2 regions of the Streptomyces sp. NPDC020742 genome follow, and region 1 is predicted to be linked to the other one. Evidence: riboswitches for the same ligand, from Rfam matches in the RefSeq annotation. Region 1 holds a riboswitch; the other holds the start of a gene.
The links. Region 1 has a riboswitch for cyclic di-AMP ahead of AB0G84_RS09520 (transglycosylase family protein). Riboswitches for the same ligand answer to the same signal wherever they lie in the genome.
Positions count from the first base shown of each region.

Region 2: linked by a shared signal. The riboswitch ahead of AB0G84_RS30410 (NlpC/P60 family protein) and the one ahead of AB0G84_RS09520 (transglycosylase family protein) in region 1 are both predicted to bind cyclic di-AMP.

Region 1 covers NZ_JBFAEA010000004.1:15,952-19,250, forward strand. The annotation lists gene eno (phosphopyruvate hydratase) at 1-773, opposite strand, end outside; gene AB0G84_RS09520 (transglycosylase family protein) at 1,109-1,780, opposite strand; cyclic di-AMP (ydaO/yuaA leader) riboswitch at 1,788-1,957, opposite strand; gene AB0G84_RS09525 (transglycosylase family protein) at 2,209-3,291, opposite strand.
Region 2 covers NZ_JBFAEA010000026.1:50,134-53,432, forward strand. The annotation lists gene pcrA (DNA helicase PcrA) at 1-1,479, opposite strand, end outside; cyclic di-AMP (ydaO/yuaA leader) riboswitch at 1,811-1,992, shown strand; gene AB0G84_RS30410 (NlpC/P60 family protein) at 1,999-3,144, shown strand.

The DNA of each region.
Region 1 (3,299 bases):
CCCTCGAACTCGTACGAGCCGTCCTTGTAGAACTCGGAGGCGGCGACGTCCAGGGCGAGCGCGATGTCCTGGCCGGGGGTGTAACCGGCCTGCTGGATGGCCTCCAGGATCAGGTCCAGGGCCTCGCGGTTGGAGCCCAGGTTGGGAGCGAAGCCGCCCTCGTCGCCGAGGCCGGTGGACAGGCCGCGCTCCTTGAGGACCTTCTTGAGGGTGTGGTAGACCTCCGCGCCCCAGCGCAGCGCCTCGGAGAAGGACTCCGCGCCGATCGGCGCGATCATGAACTCCTGGATGTCCACGTTGGAGTCGGCGTGCGAGCCGCCGTTGAGGATGTTCATCATCGGGACCGGCAGCACGTGCGCGTTCGGGCCGCCGAGGTAGCGGAACAGCGGGAGGTCGCTGGCCTCGGAGGCGGCGTGCGCGACGGCGAGGGAGACGCCGAGGATGGCGTTGGCGCCGAGCGAGCCCTTGTTGTCGGTGGCGTCCAGGTCAAACATCGCCTGGTCGATCAGCCGCTGCTCGGTCGCGTCGTAGCCGACCAGCTCCGGGCCGATCTGCTCGATGACGGCGAGGACGGCCTTCTCGACGCCCTTGCCGAGGTAGCGGTTCGGGTCGCCGTCGCGGAGCTCGATGGCCTCGAAGGCACCGGTCGAGGCGCCGGACGGCACGGCGGCACGGCCCGTGCTGCCGTCGTCGAGGCCGACCTCGACCTCGACCGTGGGATTACCTCGCGAGTCGAGAATTTCGCGGGCTACGACGACGTCGATGGACGGCACGTTGTCTCCTTCATGGGTGTCTGGAGTTGCAGCACGAGCCTAACGGCCCCGGGCGCGTCCGCCTGCCCTTGGCCCGCTCCGTGGGACGGAACGGCCCGGAATACTTAGCAAAGGCCTAGTTCGCGGGATGTTTACCCACATTGTTCGCGGAACGGGGAAAACCCAAGATCGTGGCCGGTCAGCGGCGGGTGGCAGAGCGGGCCGAACCGAGAAACCCCGCCACGGCGCGCTGGGGGAAGTGCGCGCCGCGGCGGGGTCGTCTCAGGAGGAACGCGATCCGGACGGGACCGCCGGTGCCCGCCGCCCGGGCCCGGTCGATCCCGGTACCGGACGGCTCAGACGTGGAGCTTCTGGCCCGGGAAGATCAGGTTCGGGTTGCCGCCGATGACCGACTTGTTGGCCTCGTAGACGGACTTCCAGCTCGTGCCGTGGGCCTTGGCTATCTTGGCGAGGGTGTCGCCCGCCTTGACGGTGTAGTTGCCGTGGCCCAGGGACTTGCGCTCGGTGGAGCGCGAGGCGTGCTGCTCGGCGGCCGGGGCCTTCTTGGCCTCGCTCTTGGTCGCACCCTGGTCCTGCTGCGGGGCCGACTTGGTCTGGGCCGAGGAGCCGGAGGTGTCGACGTTGGCGGCCGGGCCGCCGGCGGTCAGGCCGCCCGCACCGGCACAGGACCAGGCGCCCGGGCCCTGGATGGCCAGGAGCTTCTCGGCGGCGGCGATCTGCTGGGACTTGGTGGCCAGGTCGGCGCGCGGCGCGTACTGGGTGCCGCCGGCGGCGGCCCAGCTGGAGTTGGAGAACTGCAGGCCACCGTAGTAGCCGTTACCGGTGTTGATCGACCAGTTGCCGCCGGACTCGCACTGGGCGACCTTGTCCCAGGTGGCGACGGAGGCGGCGGAGGCAGAGGTGGCGCCCATCAGCGGGACGGCCACGGCGGCACCGGCGACACCGGCGAGGGTGGCGACGCGGGCGGCCTTGGAGGGACGACGGTGCTTGCCCTTGAAGATCAGCATGGTTGGTTCGTTTCCTCACCGACGCCTACGAGGTGAGCTGTCGGGTTCGGGCTGTGAGTGGCCCGGCCGGGTGTGGGTCCCACACCCGGCTTCACCCCAAGCCGGCTGACCCGCTTTCACGGGCCGGGGCGGCACTTACCTTGGGTCCCCCGCTCCTGCCTTCGGCGCGTGCGCGTCAAGTGCCTCCGGCCGCCGGCAGGATTCGGCGTGCGGTCGAAGGGCCCGCTTTAGCGAGCGGTCATGAACGTAATCAGTAACCCTCGGGATGTTCAAACACCCTCAACTGAACCGAGTTGGCTACTTTTGATCACGACCTGGTCACATCTCCGCAGGTGGGGCACCGTGTGACAGCCCCGTACGGATCGGGGTTCACCCGGCGCAACGAGACGCTTGTCTCACTTTCGCCAAACCGGGCGAAGGGCCGTGAACTACCCCGCGTCGCGCCCGAGATCGAGCCGCTGCCCAGGCTGGATCAGGTCCGCGTCGGAGCCGATGACACCCTCGTTCCGCTCGTAGAGCGCGGTCCAGCCACCGGACAGCCGGTGGGCGCGGGCAATGGCTGACAGGCTGTCACCGGGGCGCACGGTGTAGTCCCCGCCGCCGACCGGGTCGCTGCGGTGCGCGTCGTCGCCGCGGGAGGCGTGCCGGCCACCGGAGGCGCGGTCGGCCCCGTCACCCTCGTGCGCGTCCGCACCGCCACGGTGCCGGCCCTTGGTGGGCTCGTCGTGCGGGGTGCCGGTCGTGTCGGGGCGGCTGCCGCCGTCGGACGGGTCGGCCGGGGCGGACGGGTCGGTGGCGCCGTCGGACGGGTCGGCCGGGGCGGACGGGTCGGTGGCGCCGTCGGCGCTGCCGGAGCCGGCCCCGCCGTCCTCGTCACCGCCGGGCGCGGCGGGGCCGGACGGCTCCCGGTCTTTCCCTCCGCTGCGGTCGGCGCCGTCGGAGCCGGACGGGTCCTCGGTGGGCGCGGAGGGCGAGGGCGTGGCCTGGGACGGCTCGCCGGAGGGGCCGGGCAGGCTGTCGGACAGGCCGCTGTCGGGGGCCCCGGGCTCGTCGGAGGAGTCCGTGGACCCGTCGCCGTCGGACGGGGCGGGCCGGGGGGTGCTGGTGCTGCCCGGGTCGACCTGCGGTATCCGCCCGTCCTGGGTCAGCCCCGCGTTCACCGCACAGCTCGGCCAGGCGTCCGGACCGCGGTCGTCCAGGATCGACTCAGCCACCGCGATCTGCTGGGCGCGGCTGGCGAGGTCGGGGCGGGAGGCGTAGGCCGAGCCGCCGTAGTGGTCCCACATCTGCTGGGTCAGCTGCAGCCCGCCGTAGAAGCCGTTGCCCGAGGCCGCGCTCCACACCCCGCCGCTCTCGCACTGGGCGACCCGGTCCCAGGTCGCGGTGTCGGCGGCGTGTGCACCGCCGGCGGAGAGCAGCGGCAGCGCGAGTCCCGCGCCGGTGACTCCCGCCGTGACAAAGATGGCCGGTGCCTGACGGGGGCGACGGTGTCGGCCGTTCCCGGAACGCATGCAGGTGC
Region 2 (3,299 bases), on a different contig from region 1:
GCGCTTGGGGACGTTGAGGATGCGGCGCAGCGGGACGCTGTCCTCGGGGTTGGCCAGCACCCGGAGGTAGGCCAGGACGTCGCGGACCTCCTTGCGCTCGTAGAAGCGCACCCCGCCGACGACCTTGTAGGGCAGCCCGACCCGGATGAAGATCTCTTCGAAGACCCGGGACTGGGCGTTGGTGCGGTAGAAGACGGCGACGTCGCCGGCCTTGGCGTCGCCGGCGTCGGTCAGCCGGTCGATCTCGTCGGCGACAAACTGCGCCTCGTCGTGCTCGGTGTCGGCGACATAGCCGGTGATCCGGGGGCCGGCCCCGGCATCCGTCCAGAGGTTCTTGGGGCGGCGGTTCTCGTTGCGCTCGATGACCGCGTTGGCGGCGGACAGGATCGTCTGGCTGGAGCGGTAGTTCTGCTCCAGCAGGATCGTGGTCGCGTCCGGGTAGTCCTCCTCGAACTGGAGGATGTTGCGGATCGTGGCGCCGCGGAAGGCGTAGATCGACTGGTCGGCGTCACCGACGACACAGAGCTCGGCGGCGGTCTCGGCCGGGCCCACCAGCTCGCGGACGAGGGTGTACTGGGCGTGGTTGGTGTCCTGGTACTCGTCGACGAGGACGTGCCGGAAGCGGCGGCGGTAGTGCTCGGCGACGTCCGGGAAGGCCTGGAGCAGGTTGACCGTCGTCATGATGATGTCGTCGAAGTCCAGGGCGTTGGCCTCGCGCAGCCGCGCCTGGTACATCGCATACGCCTCGGCCAGCGTCTTCTCAAAACCATCGGCAGCCGTCCCGGCGAAGGTCTCCTCGTCGATGAGCTCGTTCTTGAGGTTGGAGATCTTCGCGCTGAAGGACTTGGGCGGGAAGCGCTTGGGGTCCAGGTCGAGGTCGCGGCAGACCAGGGCCATCAGGCGCTTGGAGTCGGCCGCGTCGTAGATCGAGAAGGAGGAGGTGAAGCCGAGCTTCTTGGACTCGCGGCGCAGGATCCGTACGCAGGCGCTGTGGAAGGTGGAGACCCACATGGCGTTGGCCCGCGGGCCGACCAACTGCTCCACGCGCTCCTTCATCTCACCGGCGGCCTTGTTGGTGAAGGTGATCGCGAGGATCTGGCCGGGGTGGACGTGGCGCTCGGCGAGCAGGTGGGCGATGCGGTGGGTGAGCACCCGGGTCTTGCCGGAGCCGGCGCCGGCGACGATCAGCAGCGGGCCGCCGGTGTGCACCACAGCCGCCTTCTGCTGGTCGTTGAGCCCCTCCAGCAGCGCCGCGGCGTCGACGACCGGGCGGGCGGCGCCGTCGCGGTAGTACCCTCCCCCGCTCTCGGCTCCGCTCGCGCGGGGGGACCCGGGCGCGGGCGCGTCGAACCTCCCGCCGAAGAGGTCGTCGGGGATCTCCTCCGGTGCCGGCTCGTGCCCGTCCTCGGGAGGCGGCGGGGGCTCCTCGCCGGTGTGGGCGAGGTCCGCCAGGAAGCTGTCGTCAAAGAGGCTGCTCATCGCCCACCGAGTCTAGGCCGCGGCACCGACAGCGTGCCGGCCAGTGGGCGATTGTCCCCGCCCTGCGGGGCGGCGTCCGGGACCGGGGCAGGTCAGCGGCCCACCCCGCGGCTCACCCCGGCGGTCGGGACCGGCGTGCGCGGCGTCGGGCGGCGAGCTGGCGGCGGGCCCTGCGGTGACGAATCCGGCATCTGCCGCGGCAACCACCTGATCGCGGTCAGGTCACGAAAAGGTTTCGGGCATATCGAACATCAGCCTTCACAGGAGCCACACGAGTTGGCTAACGTCCTCGCTCAGGCAGCCCGCCTCCCCGCGGTCGACAGCTTCCGCACGGGCCGCCTCGCCGAGTCCGGACTGCCGCCAGGCACCCGGAGCCGGGGACCCACCCAGCACCACCGGGGTGAATCGGTCCTGCGCCCGTCCTCGACGAACGCAGGACCGTAGGGCACGCCTTCCGTCAGCACACCGCCCGAACCCGACAGCTAACCCGGTAGGCGGTCCACGGAAGGAGTTGCGGCCTTGGCGTCCCATCGCAAGCCGCGCACCAGCGTTCTCCACTCGCCCGGAGGCCGGCGCACCGCCGCCGGGCTCACCAGCGCCGCGCTGGCCTCGGTCACCCTGCTCTCGCAGTCCGCCGACGCCGCCCCCCGCGCGCCCAAACCCACGATCGAAGAGGTCAAGCAGAAGGTCGACGACCTCTACCGGCAGGCCGAGGTCTCCACCCAGAAGTACAACGCCGCCAAGGAGCGCGCCGATCACCAGCGCGCCACCGTCAACGGTCTGCTCGACGCGGCCGCCAAGCGGGCGCAGCAGATGAACGAGTCCCGGCGCGAGCTGGGCACGTTCGCCTCGGCGCAGTACCGCACCGGCGGGATGAACCCGACGGCGCAGCTGATGCTCGCCAAGGACCCGCAGCAGTTCGTCGACCGCAACCACCTCATGGACCGGCTGACCAGCCGGCAGCAGCAGGCCGTCGCCGCCTACCAGAAGCAGGCGACAGCGGCGGCGCACCAACGCGCCGAGGCGTCCCAGAGCCTGGAGCAGCTCCAGCAGTCACAGGACTCCCTGAAGGCCTCCAAGCAGTCCGTCCAGCAGAAGCTGGCCGAGGCCCGGCAGTTGCTGTCGCGGCTGACCGCCCAGGAGAAGGCGCGGCTGGCGGAGCTGGAGCGGCAGAAGGAGGCGGCGGCCAAGCGCAAGGCCGAGGAGGAGGCGCGCAGACAGCAGGAGCGCGAGCGCCAGCGGCAGCAGGACGGCGGCACCTCCGGCGGGCAGACCGGTGGTGGCAGCACCGGAGGCTCCACCGGGGGCACGCAGTCCACCAAGGCCGAGAAGGCCCTGGCGTTCGCCCGCGCCCAGATCGGCAAGCCGTACGTCTGGGGCGCGACGGGCCCCAGCTCCTACGACTGCTCGGGGCTGACCCAGGCGGCGTGGAAGGCGGCCGGGGTCGACCTGCCGCGCACCACCTGGGACCAGGTCAAGGTCGGCCAGCGGGTGGCGACCAAGGATCTCCAGCCCGGTGACCTGGTGTTCTTCTTCGACGACATCAGCCATGTCGGCATGTACATAGGCGGCGGCAAGATGATCCACGCCCCGCACCCGGGCGCCGACGTCCGCGAGGAGTCGATCTACTACATGCCGATCTACGGGAGCGTCCGCCTGGGCTGAGCCCGGTCCGCCCCCCCTTGAGGCCACCCCCCACGGCCACCCCCCACACGCCACCGCGCGGCCCCCGCCTCCGTGAATCGGAGCGCGAGGACCGCGCGGTGTGCTGTGCGGGTGCCGCCCGCCGGTGAGGGCACCGGCCGGCCGCGGCGCGGGGC